2 regions of the Pseudomonas flexibilis genome follow, and region 2 is predicted to be linked to the other one. Evidence: predicted binding sites of a transcription regulator. Region 2 holds the regulator's gene; the other holds the start of a gene.

Region 1 (11,768 bases), 340 kb from region 2:
CCATGGCCAGCAGGGTGAGCAGGTTGATTGAGTAACCCATCAGCTGCATGAAGAACAGCACGCCGATCATCGACAGCGGGATGGTCACCACCGGGATCAGCACCGAACGCAGCGAGCCGAGGAACAGGAACACCACCAGGATGACGATCAGCACGGCCTCGGCCAGGGTCTTCACCACCTCGTCGATGGACGCCTGGATGAAGCGTGTGGCGTCGTAGGCAATTTCCATGCGCAGGCCGGGCGGCAGCTGGGCCTGCAGTTCCGGCAGCAGGGCGCGCACGCCGTCGATCACGTCCAGCGGGTTGGCGCTCGGGGTGCCGTTGATGCCGATGTACACCGAGGGAATGCCGTTGAAGGAGCTGACGCTGTCGTAGCTTTCCGCGCCCATCTCCACCCGTGCCACATCGCGCAGCAGCACGCGGCTGTCGCCCTCGGTGCGCAGGGGGATGGCGGCGAAGTCTTCCGGGGTCTTCAGGTCGGTGTCGGCATTGAGGCTGGTAACCACGTACTCGCCCTTCACCTCGCCGGCGGAGGACAGGAAGTTGTAGCGGCGCACCGCGTCGGCCACGTCACCGGCCGTCAGGCCGTGGGCCGCCAGGCGCACCGGGTCGATCCACAGGCGCATGGCGAACACCTGGTTGCCGAGGATTTCCGCCTCGGCAATGCCCGGCAGGGTGGACAGCTTGGGTTGCACCACGCGCGACAGGTAGTCGGTGATCTGCGGGTTGGACAGCGATTCGCTGAACACGCTGATGTACATCAGTGCCGTGGAGTCGGCAGCCTGGCGGGCCAGCACCGGGTCTTCGGCCTGCTGCGGAAGGCGGTTCTTCACCTCGTTGGCCTTGGCCAGCAGTTCGGTGAACAGCCGGTCGCCATCGCTGTCGATCCGTGCATAGATGGAAATCACCGACACGTTCTGGCGGCTCACCGAGGTCATGTAGTCGATGCCTTCGGCACTGGCCAGGCTCTGCTGCAGCGGCTGGGTGATGTAGCCCTGGATGGTCTCGGCGTTGGCCCCCGGATAGGCGGTGGTCACGGTGACCAGCACGCTTTCCATCTGCGGATACTGACGGATCGCCAGGCTCTGGAAGGCCTGCGCGCCGAGCAGCAGGAGCAGCAGGCTGACCACGCTGGCCAGCACCGGGCGGCGGATGAAGGGATCGGTCAGGGCCATGGTCGCCTCAGGGAGTGGCCGCGCGGGCGGCAGCCGGCGCCAGGGTGACCGGGCTGCCGTGGTCCAGCTTGAGCTGGCCGGAGGTGACCACCCACTCGCCGGCGTGCAGGCCCTGTTCGATCACCACCAGCCCATCACGGCGCTCGCCGGTGGTCACGAAGCGGCGCTCCGCCACCTGCTGCTTCTGCTCGTCCCCGGCGTCCTTTTCCTGCACCACATAGAGCGCATTGCCGTACAGGCTGTAGGTGACCGCGGTTTCCGGCACCACAATGCGTTGCGGCTCGCCCGGCAGCACCACTTCCAGCTGGGCGAACATGCCGGGCAGCAACCGCTCCTCGGGGTTGGCGAGGCGGGCGCGCAGCTGCAGGTTGCGGGTGCTGTCGTCCACCCGGGGGTTGATGGCGATGATCTCGCCTTCGAAGCGTTCGTCCGGGTAGGCGGCCACGCGGATCAGCACCCGCTGGCCAACCGCCAGCTGGGGCGCGCGGTTCTCCGGCAGGGAGAAATCCGCCTCCAGGCTGGAGAGGTCCTGCAGGGTGGCGATGGGCGCGCCGGCGGCGAGGAAGTCGCCGCGCTCCACCCGGCTCAGGCCGATACGGCCGGAGAAAGGCGCCAGCACGCGGCGCTTGTCCAGGGTGGCGCGCAACTGCTCGACGTTGGCCTTGGCCTGCAGGGCCTGGGCATCCAGGCGGTCGTACTCGCTGCGGGAGATGGCCTGCCGGCCGACCAGGTTGCGGGCGCGGTCGCGTTCGACGTTGGCCAGCGCCAGCGCGGCCTCGGCGGATTTCAGGCTGGCCTGCTCCACCTCGCTGCTCAGGCGCAGCAGCGGCTGGTCGCGCTCGACGCGCTGGCCGGACTGGAACAGAAGCTCGCTGACGGTGCCGGAGATTTCCGCGGTGAGATCCACCCCCTGCACGGCCTTCAGGCTGCCGATGGCCGGCAGGCGTTGCTGCCAGGCCAGGCTGCGCGCCGGTTCCGCCTCGACGCTGATGGGCGGAGGCGGGGCGGAGAACATCTGGACCTGCTGATAGATCGAGTAGCCCTTGTAGGCAGCCAGTGCCAGGACCACTACAGCCACTGCAGCAAGCATGAGCAGCATGCGGCGGAGCACCATGAGGGAGGTTCCTGCGAAGGTGCATCAACCTTAGACAGCGGAACTAGAGGGGTCAAAGCGCGCCGGCGACGCTTCGTCGGCGCGCTGGAGCAGCGATCAGTCCAGGTGGATCTGCCGGGTCACCGTGCCGAGCTCGGCGGAGATCTCCAGCAGTTGGCCGGCGGCCTGGTGGGTGCGCTCCACATGCTGCTGGTTGGCCCGGGCGATACCGGTGATGTCGGTGAGGTTGCGGGTCATTTCCTCGGCGACCGAGGTCTGTTCCTCGGCGGCGGTGGCGATCTGCCGGTTCATGTCACGAATCGCTTCCACCGCCTCGCTGATGCCCCGCAGGATTTCGACGGCGCGGTCCACCTGCCCGACGCCTTCGCCGCTGCTGCGCTGGCCGCTCTCGATGGCCTGCACCGCGTTGCGTGCGCCGCCCTGTACCGCCTCGATGATCTGCTGGATCTCGGCGGTCGATTCGGCGGTGCGGCGGGCCAGGTTGCGTACTTCGTCGGCCACCACGGCGAAGCCGCGACCCTGCTCGCCGGCGCGTGCCGCTTCGATGGCTGCGTTGAGCGCCAGCAGGTTGGTCTGCTCAGCGATGCCGTGGATCACTTCCAGCACCGCACCGATGCGCGCACTGTCGTTGGCCAGGCTGTGCACCACGTCCGCGGTGTGGCTGATTTCCTCGCGAATGCTGGCGATGCTGCTGACCATCAGGCGCATGGCCTGTTCGCCCTGCTCGCAGGCGGCGTCGGCACTGTCGGCGGCCTGCGCCGCCTCGGTGGTGTGGCGAGCGACTTCCTGGGCTGTGGCGGACATCTCCTGCATCGCGGTGGCCACCTGGTCGGTGCGCTCGAACTGGGTGCGGCTGTCGCTGGCCATCTTGCGCGAAACCGCTTCGAGCTGGCGATTGGCGCTGTCCAGTTCTTCGCTGCTGTGCTTGAGCTTGCGGAAGGTCTCGGTGAGGAAGTCGCGCAGGCGGTTGGAGGCCTGGGCCAGGCGGCCGAGTTCGTCCTGGCGGCGGGCGTCCACCGGCTGGCCGAGGCGACCCTGGCTGAGGGCGTCGATATGGCTGATCAGGCGGTTGATGGGTTCGATCAGTTGGCGGCGCAGCATCAGCTGCCCCAGTACGAAGACCACGGCCGCCGAAGCCAGCATGACGAGCAGGCCGAACACCACGGTATTGCGCGTGCTGCGCTCCAGCTCGGGCACCTGATCCTGGGTCCGTTCGCGCCAGGTGACGGTCAGCTGTTCCAACTGGTCGCTGAATTCGCGGTCGATGCCGCGCACCACGTCATCGCCGGCCGAGGCATCGAATCCGCTGTTCAAAAAGGCCTGGCGACCTTGCCGGTAGGCATCGCCAATGCGCCGGTGCTCCTGCTGCAGGTTCTGCAGTTGGCTGCGCAGCTCCCCACTCAGCTGCGGGAGGTTCAGCAGGTCGCCCAGCTCCCCTTGGACGCCCTGTTCCTCCTGCTCGAAGCGGCGCCAGAAGTTGGCGGCTTCATCGTTGCTGCTGCTGCGCAACAGCAGGTTCTTCCATTCCTGCACCTGGGTCTTGAAGCCGATGTTCGCCGAGGCCACGCGCAGGCTGATGGTGGCGGGCCCCTCCAGCAGGCGCTGATACGACCTGGCGCTGTCGTTGAGCATCTGGAAGCAGGCGAGGGCAATCAGCAGCATCAGCAGCAGGCTGCCACCCAGCAGGGTGAGTACCTGGCCGCGCAGGGAACGGGCAAATGGCATGGGAAAACGTCCTTCGAGAGCAGGCCGATCTGTGACCTCTGCAGGGTTTCGGCGTTGCTTACACAAACTTGAGGTGCCGCCGATCGTCTGTCAGGGCAATGTTTGCAACGTGACCGCGAGCGCCCGTAGGGTTTTCGTGGCCTGCGGCAGGCCTTTGGTAAGCGTGATAAGCGTCACAAAAAAAGAACGCAGACATCACTGCATGGCTTTAGAAATCAACGCCTGCTGTCGCTTGTCCCCACGAAGGGCAATCCTGCGTTCCGGCATGGATCGCCTACGTTTTGGCTCTATACGTTCTGCCCAATCAGCCCCTGTGAGGACTACCAACAATGAGACCACTTGTCATGCAGTGGCTGCTGCGCTCCTTTGACAAGACCGCGGTCGTGGCGGCGCTCGCGCTCTGCGGCCTGTGGCTGCTCGGCCAGCCCGGCCAGCGCGTGCTGATCATGCTGGGGGCGGTGTCCACGGCCGGCGTGCTCGGCGGGCTGTTGACCCGCCGGGCCATGGCGCGGAGCGCTCAAGAGGATTAGGTTCCGGCGCCGGCGCGCGTATCAGGCCAGGCGCAGGTGGTTGTCCCAGAAGCCGGCCGGCAGTTCCAGGTACTCGGTGACAATCCGGCTCCCGCGGCAGTCGTAGTGGCGGCAGCGGCCGACACCGGCGCTGACCACGAACCCGTCGCGCGAGGCGGCCACACCAGCGCAGTCCGGCAGCGGTGCGTCGAGCAGCAGCTCGGTGCTGTCCAGATCCCAGATATAGAAGCGGTTGCCACGCGGCGCGGTGATGGCCAGCCGGCGCAGCTCGCTGTGGATGGCCACGCTGGCGGTGTACTGGTGCATTGCCCGGCGCTGCACCTCGCCCAACGGGAAGGGCTGGAACGGCTGGCCGGGGCGCTTGATGGCCACCAGCGGTACTGCGTGTTCGGGATCGCCCTCGTACTGCTGGCCGGTGACCAGGGTGCCGTCGCTGGCCACCGCCATGTGGCGCACGCTGTTCATCTGCTCAGGCAACTGCTCCTTGCTGATCAGGGTGCCGTCGCGGCCCATGATCACCAGGCTCGGTTCCATGTTGTCCAGGTTGAGCATCTCGCGACTATCGGCTTCAGTGCGGATGCCGCCGTTGGCGACCGCCAGGGTTTCGCCGTCGGGCAGCCATAGCAACTGGTGCGGGCCGACGCCGTGGGTGGGGTGTTCCGTGACGCGCTCCAGGCGGCTGTTGCCCTGCAGGCGATAGACGCCCAGCACGCCGCGGCCCGGGTCCGTGGTGTCGTTCTCGGTGCTGTAGAACCAGTCACCGTCCTGGTGGAACACGCCGTGGCCGTAGAAGTGCCGGTGTGCCGGGCTGGCCAGGGTCTGCAGCAGCGTGCCGTCGCGGGTATCGATCAGGTAGCTTTCGCGGCTCGGCCGGCGACCTACGAACACGGCCAGTGGCAGGCTGGGGTGCGGTACCACGTCGTGGCAGCGCTCGGCGATGCGCGTGCTGAAGGCCTCGCGACCATCCAGGTAATAGCCCACGGCATAATGATTGCCGTCGGCATCGTCGCGGGCGGAGAGCAGCAGTGGGGTGGCCTGGCGCTGGACCAGCGTCCAGCCGCCGACGGTGCCGGCGGCGACCAGCAGGCCGCCCAGGGCGAGGAAAGTGCGGCGTTGCATAAGACTCCTCGAAGGCAAGTGGGGAGAGCGAAGGGGCTTTCAGGTGCAGGTCGCGAAAGAGCTCGCTCCCACAGGTCAGTGCCAGGCCTGTGGGAGCGGACTTGTCCGCGAGCCTTCATGTCGCGCTCGCGCGTGAAGCAGCCCGTTCAATCCCCGTCGTGGGCGTTGAAGCCGATCTGGATGCCCAGCGCACGGGCCAGTTCGCCTTCCTGCAGGCGATGCAAGCGGTTCAGGCTGTCGTACAGCGCGTTCAGCGCGGTGCGTCCGGCCTCGTCGGCCAGCAACTGACCGAGCGGCTGGTCCAGTGCGCCCAGGCGCTGCCGGGTGTCGGCATAGGCCGCACCGATCCGCGTGGCCAGTTCGCTGTGCTCGCTGTTCAGCAGGCTGCGCAGACCGTCCTGGTTGGCGCCTTGCCAGAGGCGCTCGGCGCTGTCCACGGCGGCTGCCAGGATGGCCAGGCTGGCACCGCTGCGCCAGGCCTCGGCCTGGTAGGGCTGCGGCACGCCCTTGCTCTGGCGGCCCAGCGGTGCGCCCAGCTTCTTCTTCAGGCCATCGATGGCCGACACCTGGGTGCGCAGCAGGTCGGAGACCGCTTCCTGGGCGTCGGCGTAGCGGTCGTTGGGGAAGCTGCGCAGGCGCGCCTGCATGCCGTCCTCATCCTTCCAGCGCGCCAGCACGTCGCTGCTGAGCGCCTGCTGGTGGTTGCCGATGGCGATCAGCAGAGGGCAGTAGCGCTGTTGGACGGCGCTGTCGCCGAGGTCGATGTTCGGGTCGAACAGCACGTACTCATAGGCAGTGAGGCCCTGGACCACCACGCTGCCCTTGTCCAGCTCGGCCTGGGTCAGCTGCGGCTGGCTGTTGAGCAGGGCCTCGACCTGGCGGGCCACCAGGTTCTTCTTGTCCGGCCAGAACTGCACCTGCCAGGCCAGGTTGTTTTCGCTCAACGGGCCGAGCTGCAGCGGCTGCAGTGCGGACCAGCTGCGATGGGCGCTCAGGTAGCTCGCGCGGGCCTGCTCCAGGCTTTGCTCGCCGGCGCAGAAGGTCTGAGCGCTGTCGACCAGCTGGCGGTCGGCCTCGGCCCAGGCGGTATAGGCCGGCAGCAGCACGCCGTCGGTCAGCGCGGCGCTGACCCGGGTGTACGGCTCCTCGGCGCCGCAGCCGGCCAGCAGCAGGCCCAGCACGGCGACGGCGAGTGGGGTGCGTTGCAACATGGAAACTCCTTCAGAGTGAATTCAGGAAGGCCAGCAGCGCCGCGCGCTGTTCGGCATTGAAGCTCAGCACCCGCTGCTTCGCAGGTTCGGCTTCCCCGCCGTGCCAGAGCACGGCCTCGAGCAGGTTGCGGGCGCGGCCGTCGTGCAGGAACTGGGTATGACCGTTGACCGCCTCGGTCAGGCCGATACCCCACAGCGGCGGGGTGCGCCATTCACGGCCGCTGGCCAGGAACTCGGGCCGGTGGTCGGCCAGGCCCTCGCCCATGTCATGCAGCAGCAGGTCGGTGTAGGGGCGGATGGTCTGGTTGGCCAGCTCCGGCTCGGCGGCGTCGGCGCGCGTCACGTGGCTCGGCGTGTGGCAGGCGGCGCAGCCGACCTCGTGGAACAGCCGCTTGCCGGCCAGCACCCGGGCGTCATCGACGCTACGGCGCGCCGGTACGGCCAGGTTGCGCGTGTAGAACAGCACCTGGTTGAAGATGTTCTCGCTGATCTCCGGATCGCCGCCGTTGGGCATTGTCCGGCAGGCGTCCTGGGCCGCGCTGCAGTTGTCGCCGCGCAGCAGCGGCGTGGACAGGCCCATGTCGTTGAGGAAGGCATCGGCGTTTTGCTGGGCCAGGCTCGGTTGCCCGGCTTTCCAGCCGAAGCGGCCGAGCACCTGCTCGCCGGTGGCCTGATCGCGCACGTAGTTGGGCCGGCCGGAAATGCCGTCGCCGTTGCGGTCGTCCGGGTCGGCGTTGGCCAGGATCGCGTCTTCGGCGATGGCTTCCAGCAGGCCGAGGCCGATCATCGGCGGTGCGATGCGCGCCGAGAACAGCGTGTCCTGATGCAGCGCCCCGTAGCCGAGCTGGTCGATCTGCAGGCGTGGCTGGCGCAGCTCCACCGCGAAGCCGTCGGCGAAATGTTCGGTGCGGGTGTCGTAGGCCACGCGCACACGGCCCTCCGGGGCCACACCGGGAATCGCCATGTCCTGCAGCTGCCCGCCGTACACCGGCTCGGGCACCACGCCGGCCTGGGCCAGCAGCGCGGCGTGCTCGGGGCGGGCCGGCAGCGACAGGCGCACCAGCATCGACACGCTGTGGCTGGCATCGCTGGCCGGCGGATGACCGCGGCCGTCCTTGATGTGGCAGTTCTGGCAGGCGTTGGTGTTGAACAGCGGACCCAGGCCGTCGCGCGCGGTGGTACTGGCCGGGGCGATGACCCAGGGATTGCGGAAGAAGCTGTTGCCGACGTTGAAATCCAGGCGGCGGCTGGGCGGCAGGTTGGCCGAGGGCAGGGAAAAGGCATTGACGTCGCTGCGGTTGACCGTGGCGGCGCCGCCGGACAGGGCTTCGCCGGGTTCGGCGCGGCTGAAATCGAGAGTGGGTGACTGTTCCTGGCAGGCGGCCAGCAGAACAGAGATCAACAGCAGGCTACAGCGGGGGAGGGCGGACATCGAAAACGCTCCGGTGCGGGAAGGCGCACGGGGTATCAAGGCAATGGGAATGATTTCTATCTTGGGATGAGGTCAAAAGTCGCAAGGGCTGAAGGAGCCTGCGGGAGCGGTTGGCCGCTCCCGGAGGGTGCCGGAGCGTCGATCAGAACGCGTGATCGGCGGTGTCCGGATTGAGGTCGCCGATGCCCAGCTTGGCGGCAGCCTGCTCGATGGAGGCGGTCTGCTTGACCAGCGCGGCGATGGCGTCCCGGATCAGCTGCTGGCCTTCGCTGTTGTCGGCGGCGATCAACTGGTCGTAGTGCACGCCCTGCGCGGCACTGTCCACCAGGGCCTGCAGCCGGGCCTGGCTGGCGTCCAGATCGGCCTTCAGGGTGCTGTCGGTGCCGGCGTCGACCTGGGCGACCAGCGAAGCCAGGCTCGGGCCGCTGAGCAGCTCGCCGTTCACCCGGCGGTACTCGCCCAGGTAAACATTGCGGATGCCCAGGCCGTTGTAGAAATGCGAGTTGTGGGTGTTGTCGCTGAAGCAGTCGTGTTCGTCCTCGGTGGAGTTGGCTTCCAGCGAGACCTTCATGCGCTCGCCGGCCAGCTCGCCCAGAGACAGGCTGCCCATGCCGAACAGCATCTTGCGCAGGCCGTTCTCGGCCGATTCGGCCTCCAGGCTGGCGCGGTAGTTGTCGGCACCCGGCTGCCATTGGGCGACCATGTCTTCGAGGTCGGCGACCAGCAGGTCGGTGGCGGCCTTCAGGAAGTCGCGGCGACGCTCGTTGTGGCCGCCGGTGGCGCCTTCGCCCACCAGGAAGTCGCTGTAGGGACGCTGGCCGGCGCCGGCGCCGGTGCCGTTCAGGTCCTGGCCCCAGAGCAGGAACTCGATGGCGTGGTAACCGGTGGCGACGTTGGCCTCGGAACCGCCCAGTTCGTTCAGGCTGGCCAGCAGCTCGCCGTTGATGGTGGTGACGTCGATCACTTCTTCGCCGACGCGGATCTCGGTGTTGGCGATGATGTTGGCGGTGGCGCCCGGGTTGCCCAGGGCATGCTGGTAGTCGCCGGCCACGTAGTCGATCAGCCCCTCATCGAGCGGCCAGGCGTTGAGTTGGCCTTCCCACTCATCGACGTTGGGGTTGCCGAAGCGGAACACCTCGGTCTGCATGTAAGGCACGCGGGCGGCCAGCCAGGCCTGCTTGGCGGCCTCCAGGGTGGCTTCGCCGGGGGCGGCGAGGAAGGCGTCAACGGCGGCCTGCAGGTCCTTGGCGGTGTTCAGTGCGTCGCCGAAGATGGCGGCGGCCAGGTCGGCATAGTGCTTGACCACGGCTTGCGCCTCGGCCTGATCGAAGGCGGCCGCCGCCGGGGCGTTCTGCTGGCTGGCAGGCGCGGCGGACTGGCTGGCAGGCGTGGCGTTCTTGTCGTCGCCACAGCCGGCCAGGGAAATGGCGAGGGCGAGCAGGCTGGCCGAGGCCAGGGGCAAACGGGGCATGGCTGAATCCTTTGCGGGTGTGGGGGAGGGTTTCCTCGTTAACCCGGCAATAATGCGAAAGATTTGCATCCTTGCACAAGGGCTAATTGAGACTCGCCCTCATTCGCGGGGGCTGCTGCGCCTTTCGCGGGGCAGGTTGCCATGCAGCAGCGGAGCCAGCTCACGCGCCGGCAACGGCTTGCTGTACAGGTAGCCCTGGCCTTCGTCGCAGCCTTGGCTGATCAGGTAGCGTTCCTGTTCGCTGGTCTCCACCCCTTCGGCGATGACCTGCAGGGCGAGATTACGGGCCAGCTGGATGATGGCGCGCACGATGGCGGCATCTCCCTCCAGGGTCGGCTCGGTCTTCAGGTCGCGCACGAAGCTCTTGTCGATCTTGATCTTGTCCAGCGGCAGGCTCTTGAGATAGCTCAGCGAGGAATAGCCGGTGCCGAAGTCGTCTATGGCGATCAGCGCGCCGGCCTGACGCAGCCTGAGCAGGTGCTCGGCGGCGGCGTGCACGTCTTCCATCAGGCAGGTCTCGGTGATTTCCAGCTCCAGGCTGCCGGACGGCAGCCGGTGGCGCTGCAGCAGCTCGGCGACCAGGCCGGGCAACTGGCCGTGATGCAGCTGTACGGCGGACAGGTTGACCGCCATGCGCAGGTGCGTGAGGCCCTGGTCGTGCCACAGGCGCAGTTGCCGGCACGCCTGGTCGAGCACCCAGGCGCCGATCGGCAGGATGCTGCCGTTCTGCTCGGCCAGCGGAATGAAATGGTCCGGGGCGATGGGACCGTGCAGCGGGTGTTGCCAACGCAGCAGCACCTCGACGCCGCAGATGTGCTGGGTGCGGTAGTCGATCTGCGGTTGGTAGACCAGGTGCAGCTGATCGCAGGCCAGGGCCTGCAGCAGGTCCTTGTCCAGCTCGCGGCGGCGGCGCATCTCGCGGTCGACGCTGGCGATATAGAACTGGTAGCGGTTGCGGGCGCGGCGCTTGGCCAGTGTCATGGTCAGCTCGGCCTTCTGCAGCAGGTCACCGGAGTCGGCGCCGTCCTCGGGATAGAGGGTGATGCCGAGGGTGGCGCGCAGGTGTACCGGCTGGCCATCCAGCTCGAACGGCTCGTCCAGGCTGTCGAGGATGCTCTGCGCCAGCTCAGCGGCCTGGTAGGGCTGCTGTGGGTCGTTCTGGATCAGGGCGAACTGGTCGCCACCCAGGCGGGCCAGGCACTGCACCTGTCCGGCGTAGCGGCGCAGGCGTTCGCCGACGGCGGCCAGCAGCTGGTCGCCGCAGGGGTAGCCGAACTGCTCGTTGATCTCGCGAAAATCGTCCAGGCCCAGGCACAGCACGGCCACCTGCTGCTGCCGCTGGCCGGCCTCGGCGAGGATGCGTTGCAGGCGTGTCTGCAACTGCAGGCGGTTGGGCAGGTCGGTGAGCGCATCGTGCTCGGCGGCGCGCAGCAGGTTGTGCTCGGCCTGCTGGCGCAGCTGGCTGTGGTGCTCGATGGCGCCGAGCAGGCGGTTGGCGGTATGCACCCACTGCCCCAGCTCGTTGTGTTCGTGGCCCTTGGGCAGCGGCAACTGGTGTTCGCCGGGGCGTTCCGGGTTGATGCGTCCCAGATGGTCGAGCAGGCGCTCCAGCGGGCGGGTCAGCAGCCACTGGTAGATCAGGTGCAGCAGCAGCGCCAGGCCCAGGGCGCGCAGGAGGCCGCTGAGCAGCAGGAACAACGCGTCCTTGAGGAAGGCCTGGCCATAGAGCGCGGTATCCAGGCACAGGCGCAGCTCGCCCACGGGCGCTTCATCAGGCAGTTGTCCCCGGAGTGCCACGCTCAGTGAGTGTTCGCGGCCGAACAGTGCATCGGTCACGGTGCGCCCGGGCAGCTCCAGTGGCGGGCGACTGCGCTCGGCCAGCGGCGGCTCGTCCGCATGACCGATGAAGGCACGGCGCACCGACTCGTGCTGGAACAGCCCTTCGATGACCTGTTCGGCCATGGCGCGATCCAGGGTCAGGGCCGCCTGCGC
Region 2 (11,768 bases):
GGGGATATAAGCCGGCCAGATGTGCTCCTTGTGGCGGTCGCGCAGCAATTTGAGCGTCGACAGCGAGGCCTGCGAGCGGCGATCGAACAGGGTCGGCACGATCAGGTAGGGCAGCGCCTGGCGGCGCGAGCGGTTGATCATGGTCAGGGTGTGAACCATGCGCTCCAGGCCCTGCACGGCGAGAAACTCGGTCTGCACCGGCACCACCAACTGCTGGCAGGCCGCCAGGGCGTTGACCATCAACACCCCGAGCAGCGGCGGGCTGTCGATCAGCACGTGGTCGAAATCGTTCCACAGTTGCGCCAGCGTCTTGGAAATCACCAGCCCCAGGCCGCTCTTCCCGGGCGTCTGGCGCTCCAGAGTGGCCAGCGCGGTGCTGGCCGGCAGCAGGGCGATGCGCGGATGACTGGTCTTCTGCAGCAGCTGTGCGGCGAGCCCATCGGGCACCTGGCCGCCATGCTGGAACAGCTCGAAGCCGGTGCGTTCGAGGTTGTCGGGGTTGTAGCCGAAATAGCTGGTCATCGAGCCATGGGGGTCGAGGTCAACGATCAGTACCCGCTTGCCGACGTCGGCCAGCAGGCCGGCCAGGGCCACGCTCGTGGTGGTCTTGCCGACCCCGCCCTTCTGATTGGCTACTGCCCAGATTTTCATCAACTGCTCCTTCTCGTCCGCGACTCAGCGCGGACCACTACCGGCCATCAATGCCGGCGTTTTGACAGCACCTTCGATCCGGGCGTCAGTGTGCGGCGCCAGTGCAGATTGCGTGCCAGTGACCGCCTGGCGATTTTCCACACGGGTGCTCCCGCTGCGCCGGGTTTCCAGGAAGCGCGACACCACCAGCACCACGCGACGGTTCTTGGCACGCCCGTCGGGCGTGGCGTTGTCGGCCACCGGGTGATACTCGCCGTAACCGACGGCGGCCAGGCGTCCGGGCGCCACGCCGTCCATGTTCAGCATGCGCACGATGCTGGCGGCACGGGCGGCGGACAATTCCCAGTTGGTGGGATAGAGCGGCGTGCTGATCGGCAGGTTGTCGGTGAATCCCTCGACCTGCACCGGATTGTCGAAGGGCGCCAGAATCCTGGCGATCTTCTCGATGATGTCGAACGCGTGGTCGTTGGGGATGGCGTCGCCGCTGGGGAACAGCAGGCTGGACTTGAGTTCGATCTCCACCCAGGACTCGGTGCCGCGCACGATCAGCTGTCCTTCGGCGATCAAGCCGGCGAAGGCCTGCTCGATGTTGCGGGTGATCTGCGCCAGCGGGTCGCCGTCTTCCATGGGCATGGGCCCGCCGTCATCTTCCATGCTGAGGTCGTAGTCGCGGGTGCGCGGGCGCTCCTGGCCAACCGGGATCGGTTTGATCGCCTTCTCGTTCTGGTTGAAGATGCCCACCAGGGTGTCGGCCAGGACCTTGTACTTGCCCTCGTTGATCGACGAGGTGGCATACATCACCACGAAGAAGGCGAACATCAGGGTCATGAAGTCCGCAAAGGACACCAGCCAGCGGTCATGGCTGGGCTCGGTGTCCTGCTGTCGGCTACGGCGTAGACGCATGGCTGGGCCCTACACCAGGAAGCCTTTGAGCTTGTGTTCGATGGAACGCGGGTTTTCGCCTTCGGCGATGGACAGCACGCCTTCGATGAGCATCTCGCGATAACGGGTCTGCACCCGGATCACTGCCTTGAGCTTGTTGGCCAGCGGCAGCAGCAGCAGGTTGGCGAAGGCCACACCGTAGATGGTGGCGACGAAGGCCACGGCGATACCGGTACCCAGCTGGGAGGGATCTGTCAGGTTGCCCATCACCTGGATCAGGCCGAGCACCGCGCCAATGATGCCGATGGTCGGCGAATAGCCACCCATCGCCTCGTACACCTTGGCGGCCTGCAAGTCGCGCTCCTCGTGGCTGTACATCTCCACTTCCAGGATGGTGCGGATGTTCTCGCTCTCCACGCCATCGGCCAGCAGCTGCATGGCCTTGCGGGCATAGGGGTCGGGCTCGCGCTCGGCCATCGGCTCCAGGCCGAGCAGGCCTTCCTTGCGCGCCACCAGGCTCCATCGGGTGACCTTCTCGATGCCCTCCTCCATGCGGATCGCCGGCGGGAAGAACACCCAATGCGCCACCGCCACCGCCCGCTTGAGCGTCTGCAGCGGCGTCTGCAGCAGGCAGGCGGCCAGCGTGCCACCAATGACGATCAACGCGGCCGGCGCGTTGAGCAGCACCGCAAGGCTGCCGCCCTCCAGGAAGTTGCCGCCCAGGATGGCGATAAACGCCAGCAGAATGCCGATCAGGCTCAAGACATCCATTACTGGCAAGCCTCGCTCAGGTGACGTCCGATCTCGTCCAGGTCGTAGATGCCGTCGGCAAGGTTGGCCTTGGCTACCGCCATGGGCATGCCGTAGATGACGCTGCTCGCCTCATCCTGGGCCCACACCTGGCTGCCGGCCTGCTTGAGCATGCGCGCGCCTTCGCGGCCGTCGGCACCCATGCCGGTCAACACCACGGCCAGCACCTTGTCGCCGTAGGCCTTGGCGGCCGAGCCGAAGGTGACGTCCACGCAGGGCTTGTAGTTCAGGCGGTCATCGCCGGGCAGGATCTTCACCACGCCGCGGCCGTCCACCATCATCTGTTTGCCGCCGGGCGCCAGCAGGGCCAGGCCCGGGCGCAGCAGGTCGCCGTCCTCGGCTTCCTTGACGCGGATCTTGCACAGCTTGTCCAGGCGCTCGGCAAAGGCGCCGGTGAAGGCTGCCGGCATGTGCTGGATCAGCACCAGCGGCGCCGGGAAGCTGGCCGGCAGCTGGGTGAGCACGCGCTGCAACGCCACCGGACCGCCGGTCGAGGTGCCGATCGCTACCAGCTTGTAGGCCTTGCGCTTGGGGGCCGGCCAGCGCTCGCTCACGCTCGGCGCCGGCTCCGCCTCGGCGGGCGCTGCGCCGCGCAGCGGTCGACGCGCGGGGGTGGCAGGCGCCACAGCCGCCGCAGACGACACCGCCGGCCCGCGCCGACTGCTGCGTGCGATGGTCAGCACCTTCTCGCAGAGCAGCGCCTTGACCTTCTCGATGTTGCGCGAGATGTCCTCGAAATTCTTCGGCAGGTAATCCACTGCGCCGGCGTCCAGCGCATCCAGGGTGACCCGGGCGCCCTCGTGGGTCAGCGAGGAGAACATCAGTACCGGGGTCGGACAGCGGCGCATGATCTCGCGCACGGCGGTGATGCCGTTCATCAACGGCATCTCGTAATCCATCGTGATGACATCGGGCTTGAGGGCCAGCGTCTTGTCGATCGCCTCCTGGCCATTGTTGGCCGTGCCCACCACCTCGATCTGGGGGTTGGAGCCCAGGATTTCCGTCAGCCTGCGCCGAAAGAATCCCGAGTCGTCCACCACCAGGACTTTAATTGCCATAACTACTCCTAAACGAACCGGCCCCAGCGGGGCCGGTTCGGCATCAGCCGCGTCGCGCGTAGTGTTTGAGCATGCTGGGCACATCGAGAATCAGCGCGATGCTGCCGTCGCTGGTGATGCTGGCGCCCGCCAGTCCCGGCGTGCCTTGCAGCATCTTGCCCAGCGGCTTGATGACCACTTCCTCCTGGCCCACCAGCTGGTCGACGACGAAGCCGATCTGCTGGTTGCCGATGGCGATGATCACCACGTGGCCTTCCTTCTGTACCGCGTTGCGGAAGCCGGGCACCAGCCACTGCTTGAGGTAGAAGAGCGGCAGCGCCTTGTCGCGGACGATGATCACCTCCTGGCCGTCCACCACGTTGGTGTGCGACAGATCCAGGTGGAAGATTTCCTTGACGTTGACCAGCGGGAAGGCGAACGCCTGGTCGTCGAGCATGACCATCAGCGTCGGCATGATCGCCAGGGTCAGCGGCACCTTGATGACGATGCGCGAGCCCTTGCCGGGCGTGGAATCGACGAACACCGTGCCGTTGAGCTGGGCGATGCGCGTCTTCACCACGTCCATGCCCACCCCGCGGCCGGACACGTCGGAAATTTCCTTCTTGGTGGAGAAGCCCGGCGCGAAGATCAGGTTGTAGCACTCGGTATCGCTCAGGCGATCGGCGGCGTCCTTGTCGAGCATGCCCTTTTCCACCGCCTTGGCGCGCAGGATGTTGGCATCCATGCCCTTGCCGTCGTCGGTGATCAGCAACAGGATGTGGTCGCCTTCCTGCTCGGCGGACAGCACCACCTTGCCGGTGCGCGGCTTGCCGGCGGCCAGGCGCTCCTCGGGCATCTCGATGCCGTGGTCCACCGCGTTGCGCACCAGGTGGACCAGCGGGTCGGCCAACGCCTCGACCAGGTTCTTGTCGAGGTCGGTCTCCTCACCCACCAGCTCCAGGTTGATTTCCTTCTTGAGCTGGCGCGACAGGTCGCGGACCTGGCGCGGGAAGCGGCCGAAGACCTTCTTGATCGGCTGCATGCGGGTTTTCATGACCGAGGTCTGCAGGTCGCCCGTGACCACATCGAGGCTGGAAACGGCCTTGGCCAGTTCCTCGTCACCGCTGTTCAAGCCCAGGCGCACCAGGCGGTTACGCACCAGCACCAGTTCGCCGACCATGTTCATGATTTCGTCCAGCCGCGCGGTATCCACGCGCACGGTGGTTTCCGACTCGATGGCCGCGGGTGCCTTGGCCGGCGCGGCAGCGGCAGGCCTGGCGGCCGGCGCGCTTTCCGTGGGTACGGCGGCGGGTGGCTTGACCGCCGCCGACTGAGGCGCCGGCGCGGCGGCCTTGGGCGGCTCGCTGGCGACCTGCTCGGGCTTGAACTGGCCCTTGCCGTGCAGCTGGTCGAGCAGCGCCTCGAACTCGTCGTCGGTGATGTCGTCGCCAGCGGCCGTCTTACCGGCTGCTGGCGCCTGCTCCTGGCCTGCCAGAACGTCAGGCTTGAACTGACCCTTGCCATGCAGCTGGTCGAGCAGGTTCTCGAATTCGGATTCGGTGATGCTGTCACCGGCGGCGGCATCGCTGGCCGGCAACGTCTCGGGCTTGAACTGGCCCTTGCCGTGCAGTTGGTCGAGGAGGTTCTCGAACTCGGCGTCGGTGATCTCGTCGCCAGCGGACTCGCCGCCGTCAGCCGCCGTTTCGGGGCCACCAATGGCGTCCAGCAGGCTTTCGAACTCGGCGTCGGTCAGGTCCTGTTCCTTTTCCGTCGCCACGGGACCGGGTGCGGGCGCGGCAGGCACCGGGGTCGGTGCAACGGGCGCGGCGGGCGCGGCGGCCGGATCGGCCAGGCGGTGCAGCGCTTCGAGCAGCTCCGGGCTGGCCGGCGTGAGCTCGCTGCCTTCACGCACCTGGGCGAACATGCCGTTGATGGCGTCCAGGCCCTGCAGCACCACGTCCATCAGCTCGGCGTCGACCAGGCGCACGCCCTTGCGCAGCATGTCGAAGACGTTTTCCGAGCTGTGGCAGCATTCCACCAGCTCGTTCAGCTGCAGGAAGCCCGCGCCGCCCTTGACGGTGTGAAAGCCGCGGAAGATCGCGTTGAGCAGATCCATGTCATCCGGACGGCTCTCCAACTCCACCAGCTGTTCGGACAACTGTTCGAGAATCTCGCCGGCTTCTACCAGGAAATCCTGAAGGATCTCATCATCGGCATCGACGCCCATTACGTGCCCCTTAAAACCCTAGACTGGAAAGCAGATCGTCCACGTCGTCCTGATTGCTGACGACATCTTCCCGTTTATCGGCATGGATCTGCGGACCTTCACCCTGCGAGGGTTGTTTCTGTTGATCGAGCTCCGCCCGCAGCTGGGCATGGTCGTGCTGGATGCCCGCGAAGTTGTCCACCTGGCTGGCCATCAGCATCAGTTCGACCAGATCGCGCTCGACCTCGGTGACCAGATTGGTGACCCGCTTGATGACCTGGCCGGTGAGGTCCTGATAGTCCTGCGCCAGCATGATCTCGTTCAGCTGCGCGCCGACCTTCTCGCTTTCGCGTTCGCTGCGGACAAAGAACTGCTCGACCCGCTTGACCAGCTGGCGAAAGCCTTCGGCATCCATCTCGCGACGCATGAAGCGCTGCCAATCGGTACGCAACTCGCGGGCGTCGTCGTTCAGCCGACTGATCACCGGCGCGGTGGCCTCGACCAGGTCCATGGTGCGATTGGCCGCGCGCTCGGTCATCGACACAACGTAGTTCAGGCGCTCGGTGGCATCGGCGATCTCCGACATCTCCCGCGACTCGGGGAAATTCGGGTCGATATGGAAGCTGACGATCGCGGTGTGCAACTTGCGCGTCAGCCGCCCCACGGCCTGGTACAGGCCACGGTCACGCACCTTGTTCAGCTCGTTGATGATCTGCACGGCATCGCCGAAGTCGCGTTGCTCAAGGCTGCGAATCAGCTCCCGTGCATTGTCCATCAGGCTCGCTTCGAGCTCGCCCCTTGGATCTGTGTGCTGCTCCATCATGCCCCCAAGGCGCTGTTCAGCCGCTGACGCGTTCGAAGATCTTCTCGATCTTGTCCTTCAGTCCCTGGGCGGTGAACGGCTTGACCACATAGCCGTTCACACCGGCCTGGGCTGCCTCGATGATCTGGTCGCGCTTGGCTTCAGCGGTCACCATCAGCACCGGCAGGTGCTTCAGGCGCTCATCGGCACGCACCGCGCGCAGCAGGTCGATGCCATTCATGCCCGGCATGTTCCAGTCAGTCACCAGGAAGTCGAAGTTGCCGCTCTGCAGCATCGGCAGGGCGGTGAGGCCGTCGTCAGCTTCGGTGGTGTTGGTGAAGCCCAGGTCACGGAGCAGGTTCTTGATGATCCGCCTCATCGTCGAGAAATCGTCCACGATGAGAATCTTCATGTTTTTGTCCAACGGTCGACCTCCATACAGTCCAAAAACGCAGCCGGGTCATCCCGACTGCGTCCCCTTCTTCAGAAAACCGGCAAGCCCTGTCAGCGAGCCCGCCATTCGCCCAGCCGGGCCCGCAAACGGGCGGCGCACTGGCTGTGCAACTGGCTGACGCGGGATTCGCTGACCCCCAGTACCTCACCGATTTCCTTGAGATTCAGTTCTTCGTCGTAATACAGCGACAGCACCAGGCGCTCGCGCTCCGGAAGGTTGGCGATCGCTTCGCTCAGCGCATTCTGGAAGCGCTGGTCCTCGTGCTCGCGCGAAGGGCTCGGGTGGGAGTGCTCGATATCTTCCAGCGCACCGCCGCCCTCGCCCTCCTGCAACAGGTCATCGAAACTGAACAGGCGACTCCCCAGGGTGTCGTTGAGGATCGCGTAATACTCTTCGAGACTTAACTGGAGTTCGGCAGCAACCTCGTGATCTTTAGCGTCGCGGCCGGTTCTGGCCTCCACCACGCGGATGGCGTCGCTGACCATGCGGCTGTTGCGATGCACCGAACGCGGCGCCCAGTCACCCTTGCGCACCTCGTCGAGCATGGCGCCACGGATGCGGATGCCGGCATACGTCTCGAAACTGGCACCCTTGCCCGAATCGTATTTCTTCGCCGCCTCCAGCAGACCGATCATGCCGGCCTGCATCAGATCCTCGACCTGCACGCTGGCCGGCAGGCGGCCGAGCAGGTGGTAGGCGATCCGCTTGACCAGCGGCGCGTAGCGCTCGATCAGCTGGTACTGGGAGTCACGGGACTGGGCATGGCTGTACATGTGAACGGGTGAGCTCATGCGGAAGAACCTGTTGTGGGCCTGTTCACCAGACGCTCGACGAAAAACTCCAGGTGGCCGCGCGGATTGGCCGGCAACGGCCAGCTGTCCACCTTCTGGGCGACCGCGCGGTAGGCCTGCGCACACTTGGAACGCGGGTAGGCCTCGTACACGGCGCGCTGTTTCTGCACGGATTTGCGCACCAGCTCGTCGGCGGGAATCGCCCCCACGTATTGCAGCGCCACGTCGAGGAAGCGCTCGGTGACCTTGGTCAGCTTGGCGTAGAGGTTGCGGCCTTCCTCGGGGGTGTGCGTCATGTTGGCCAGCACGCGGAAGCGGCTCAGGCCGTAGTCGCGGTTGAGCAGTTTCACCAGGGCATAGGCGTCGGTGATCGAGGTGGGCTCGTCGGTGACCACCAGCAATACTTCCTGGGCCGCACGCACGAAGCTGATCACGCCGTCGCCGATACCGGCGGCGGTGTCGATGATCAGTACGTCAATGCTGTCGCTGATGTCGCTGAACGCCTGGATCAGCCCGGCATGTTGCTGACTGGTCAGGCGCACCATGTTGGCCGCGCCCGAGGAGGCCGGCACGATGCGGATACCGCCGGGCCCCTGCAAGATGACGTCGCGCAGTTCGCACTCGCCCTCGATCACGTCGGCCAGGTTGCGTTTGGGCGTCAGGCCCAGCATCACGTCGACGTTGGCCAGGCCAAGGTCGGCGTCCAGCAGCATCACCCGGCGGCCGAGGTCGGCCAGGGCCAGCGCCAGGTTGACCGAGACGCTGGTCTTCCCAACACCACCCTTGCCGCCGGTCACGGCGATCACCTGTACGGGGTGCAAGCTACCCATGTTCTCTCCACTGATTCGCCAGTCTGGCCTGCTGTCCTTGTTCGCGCCGCGGCGCGAAGGGTCTGGCTAGCCAGCCGCTTCCCCTGATTCTTATCCGACGCGACGCGCCGTGGTGTTGTTGTATAGGCCGGCGAACATGTCGGCCATCAGATCCTCGCTGGGATCTTCGGACATCTGCATGCGCACGGCACGGCTCACCAGCTGGTGGCTGCGCGGCGTATGCAGATCGTCGGGAATGCGCGGCCCGTCGGCCAGGTAGGCCAGGGGCAGCTTCTCGCTGACCAGCACGCCGAGGATCTCGCCCAGGCTCAGTGCTTCGTCAAGCTTGGTGATCACGCAGCCAGCCAGGCCGCAGCGCTTGTAACTCTGATAGGTGGCACGCAACACCTGTTCCTGGCTGGTGGCCGCCAGCACCAGATAATTGCGGGCGTTCAGATCAGCGGCGGCCAGCGCGTCGAGCTGCTGGCGCAGGGCCGGATCGGCGGTCGGTAGGCCGGCGGTGTCGATCAGCACCAGACGCTTCTTCCTCAGCGGCTCCAGGGCCTCGATCAACGATTCGCCGGGCTCCACCTGGGTGACCGGCACGTTAAGTATCTTGCCAAGGGTCTTGAGCTGTTCCTGGGCGCCGATGCGGTAGCCGTCCATGCTCACCAGAGCGATATTCTTGGCGCCGTGCTTGAGCACGTAGCGCGCCGCCATCTTGGCCAGCGTGGTGGTCTTGCCCATGCCGGCCGGGCCGACCAGGGCAATCACGCCGCCCTCTTCCAGCGGCTCGCGCTCGGGCACGATCAGGCTGCGCGCCAGATGGGCAAGCACGATGCGCCAGGCGCGACGCGAGTCTGTCTCGTCACTGACCTCGTCCATCAGCTTCTTGGACACATCCACCGGCAGGCCGATGCGCTGCATGCGCCGCCAGAGGTTGGCGATCAGCGGCCGATTTTCCTGGATGTTGCCCCAGACCATGGTGCCCAGCTGCATCTCGATCAGCTCGCGCAGACCGGTCAGCTCACTGCGCACCGCATCCAGCATGCCTTCGGTGCTCTCCGGATCGCGACGCGGCCCCGGCGGGGCGACCGGCGCGACCGGTGCCGGCTGGGTCTGCTCGCTTTCGCTGCGGATGGCCATCTCCACCTGGGCGGAGGCAATCATTTCCTGGGTCTTGCGCAGCTCGGCTTCCAGCTGCAGGTTGGGCTCGCGCACCAGTTCATTGGGCAGCTGATAGTTCAGCGCCGCGACCAGCTCGACACCACCGGCCAGACGACGATTGCCGATGATCGCGGCATCGGCGCCCAGTTCGTCACGCACCAGCTTCATGGCCTGGCGCATGTCGGCGGCGAAGAAGCGTTTGACCTGCATGGTCGGAATACCTCGGTTAGTTCTGGCCTACGGTGGCGACGATGGTGACCTGCTTGTTGTCCGGCACTTCCTGGTAGGACAGCACATGCAGGCTGGGTACAGCCAGACGTGCAAAGCGGGAGAGCATGGCGCGGATCGGCCCGGCAACCAGCAGTACCACCGGCTTGCCGAGGGCTTCCTGACGCTGCGCGGTCTCCACCAGGGAGCGCTGCAGCTTCTCCGCCATGCCGGGTTCGAGGAGGAAACCTTCATCGGCGCCCTGGCCGGCCTTCTGAACGCTGCCAAGCAATATTTGTTCCAGCCGCGGGTCCAGCGTGATCACCGGAAGCTCCGGCTCTAGCCCCACAATGCCCTGCACGATGGCGCGGCTCAGCGCCACGCGGACCACTGCCACCAGCGCGCCGGGATCTTGACTCTTGCCCGGCACACTGGCGATGGCCTCGGCGATGCTGCGGATGTCCCGCACCGAGACCTGCTCTTGCAGCAGCGCCTGCAGCACCTTGAGCAAGGTGGACAGCGAGACCATGCCCGGCACCAGTTCCTCGGCCAGCTTGGGCGAGCTCTTGGCCAGCACCTGCAGCAGCTGCTGGACCTCTTCGTGACCGATCAGTTCGTGGGCGTGCTTGTAGAGCACCTGGTTGAGGTGCGTGGCGACCACGGTACTGGCGTCCACCACCGTGTAGCCCAGGGTCTGCGCCTGCTCGCGGGCCGAGCCCTCGATCCACACCGCCTCCAGGCCGAACGCCGGATCGCGGCCGGCGATGCCGTTCAGGGTGCCGAACACCTGGCCCGGATTGATGGCCATCTCGCGATCCGGGTACAGCTCGGCCTCCGCCACGCTGACACCCATCAGGGTCAGGCGGTAGGCGTTGGGCAGCAGATCGAGGTTGTCGCGGATGTGTACCGGCGGAATCAGGAAACCCAGGTCCTGGGAGAGCTTCTTGCGTACGCCCTTGATGCGCGCCAACAACTGGCCGCCCTGGTTGCGGTCGACCAGCGGGATCAGCCGGTAGCCGACCTCCAGGCCCACCAGATCGACCGGATTGACGTCTTCCCAGCCGAGTTCCTTGCTTTCCGGCTCCTGCAGGGCCGGCAACTGGTCGGCGGGCAGCGCCGGCGCCGCATCGGCCTCGGCGCGCGCCTTGCCGTTCGCCTTGCGCCAGATCAGCCAGGCAAGGCCGGCCGCCACCAGGCCCAGGCCGACAAAGGGCGTGTGCGGCATGCCCGGCACCAGGCCGATGACGATCAGCAGGCCAGCCGCCACCGCCAGTGCCTTGGGCGAGGAGAACATCTGCCGATTGACCTGCTGACCCATGTCCTCGGAGGTGGAGACGCGGGTCACCATGATGGCCGCCGCGGTGGACAGCAGCAGCGAGGGAATCTGCGCCACCAGGCCGTCGCCGATGGTCAGCAGGGAATAGATGCGCGCCGCCTCGCCCGCCGAGAGGTCGTACTGCAGGGTACCGATGGCCATGCCGCCGAGCAGGGTGACGAACATGATCAGCAGGCCGGCGACGGCGTCACCACGCACGAATTTGCTGGCGCCGTCCATGGAGCCGTAGAAATCGGCTTCCTGCGCCACCTCGGCGCGGCGCTTCTTGGCCTCGGCCTGATCGATCAGGCCGGCATTGAGGTCGGCGTCGATCGCCATCTGCTTGCCGGGCAGGGCATCCAGGGTGAAGCGCGCGCTCACTTCGGAGATGCGCCCAGCGCCCTTGGTGATCACCACGAAGTTGATGATCACCAGGATGGCGAACACCACCGCACCGACCACGTAGTTGCCACCGACCACCACATCGCCGAACGCCTGGATCACCTTGCCGGCCGCGCCTTCACCCTCCTGGCCATGCAGCAGCACCACGCGGGTGGAGGCAACGTTCAGCGACAGCCGCAGCAGCGTGGAAACCAGCAGGATGGTCGGGAACACGGCGAAGTCGAGCGGCCGCAGC

The links. The regulator FliA, encoded in region 2, starts transcription of late flagellar genes. The targets are predictions, from matches to a motif close to CTAAAGTTTNNNNNNNNNNNGCCGNTAA.
Region 1: the regulator FliA is predicted to act here: its motif matches at 4,059-4,086, upstream of PT85_RS03840 (methyl-accepting chemotaxis protein).

The regions. Positions count from the first base shown of each region.
Region 1 covers NZ_JTAK01000002.1:16,204-27,971, forward strand. Annotated here, with positions in the region: gene PT85_RS03830 (multidrug efflux RND transporter permease subunit) at 1-1,174, opposite strand, end outside; gene PT85_RS03835 (efflux RND transporter periplasmic adaptor subunit) at 1,182-2,288, opposite strand; gene PT85_RS03840 (methyl-accepting chemotaxis protein) at 2,385-4,013, opposite strand; gene PT85_RS03845 (hypothetical protein) at 4,343-4,543, shown strand; gene PT85_RS03850 (DUF1513 domain-containing protein) at 4,565-5,662, opposite strand; gene PT85_RS03855 (imelysin family protein) at 5,809-6,873, opposite strand; gene PT85_RS03860 (di-heme oxidoreductase family protein) at 6,884-8,305, opposite strand; gene PT85_RS03865 (imelysin family protein) at 8,448-9,776, opposite strand; gene PT85_RS03870 (putative bifunctional diguanylate cyclase/phosphodiesterase) at 9,876-11,768, opposite strand, start outside.
Region 2 covers NZ_JTAK01000002.1:352,735-364,502, reverse strand. Annotated here, with positions in the region: gene PT85_RS05485 (ParA family protein) at 1-651, opposite strand, end outside; gene motD (flagellar motor protein MotD) at 676-1,554, opposite strand; gene PT85_RS05475 (flagellar motor protein) at 1,564-2,304, opposite strand; gene PT85_RS05470 (protein-glutamate methylesterase/protein-glutamine glutaminase) at 2,304-3,401, opposite strand; gene PT85_RS05465 (chemotaxis protein CheA) at 3,445-5,607, opposite strand; gene PT85_RS05460 (protein phosphatase CheZ) at 5,618-6,406, opposite strand; gene PT85_RS05455 (chemotaxis response regulator CheY) at 6,426-6,800, opposite strand; gene fliA (RNA polymerase sigma factor FliA) at 6,893-7,633, opposite strand; gene fleN (flagellar synthesis regulator FleN) at 7,630-8,463, opposite strand; gene flhF (flagellar biosynthesis protein FlhF) at 8,554-9,819, opposite strand; gene flhA (flagellar biosynthesis protein FlhA) at 9,836-11,768, opposite strand, start outside.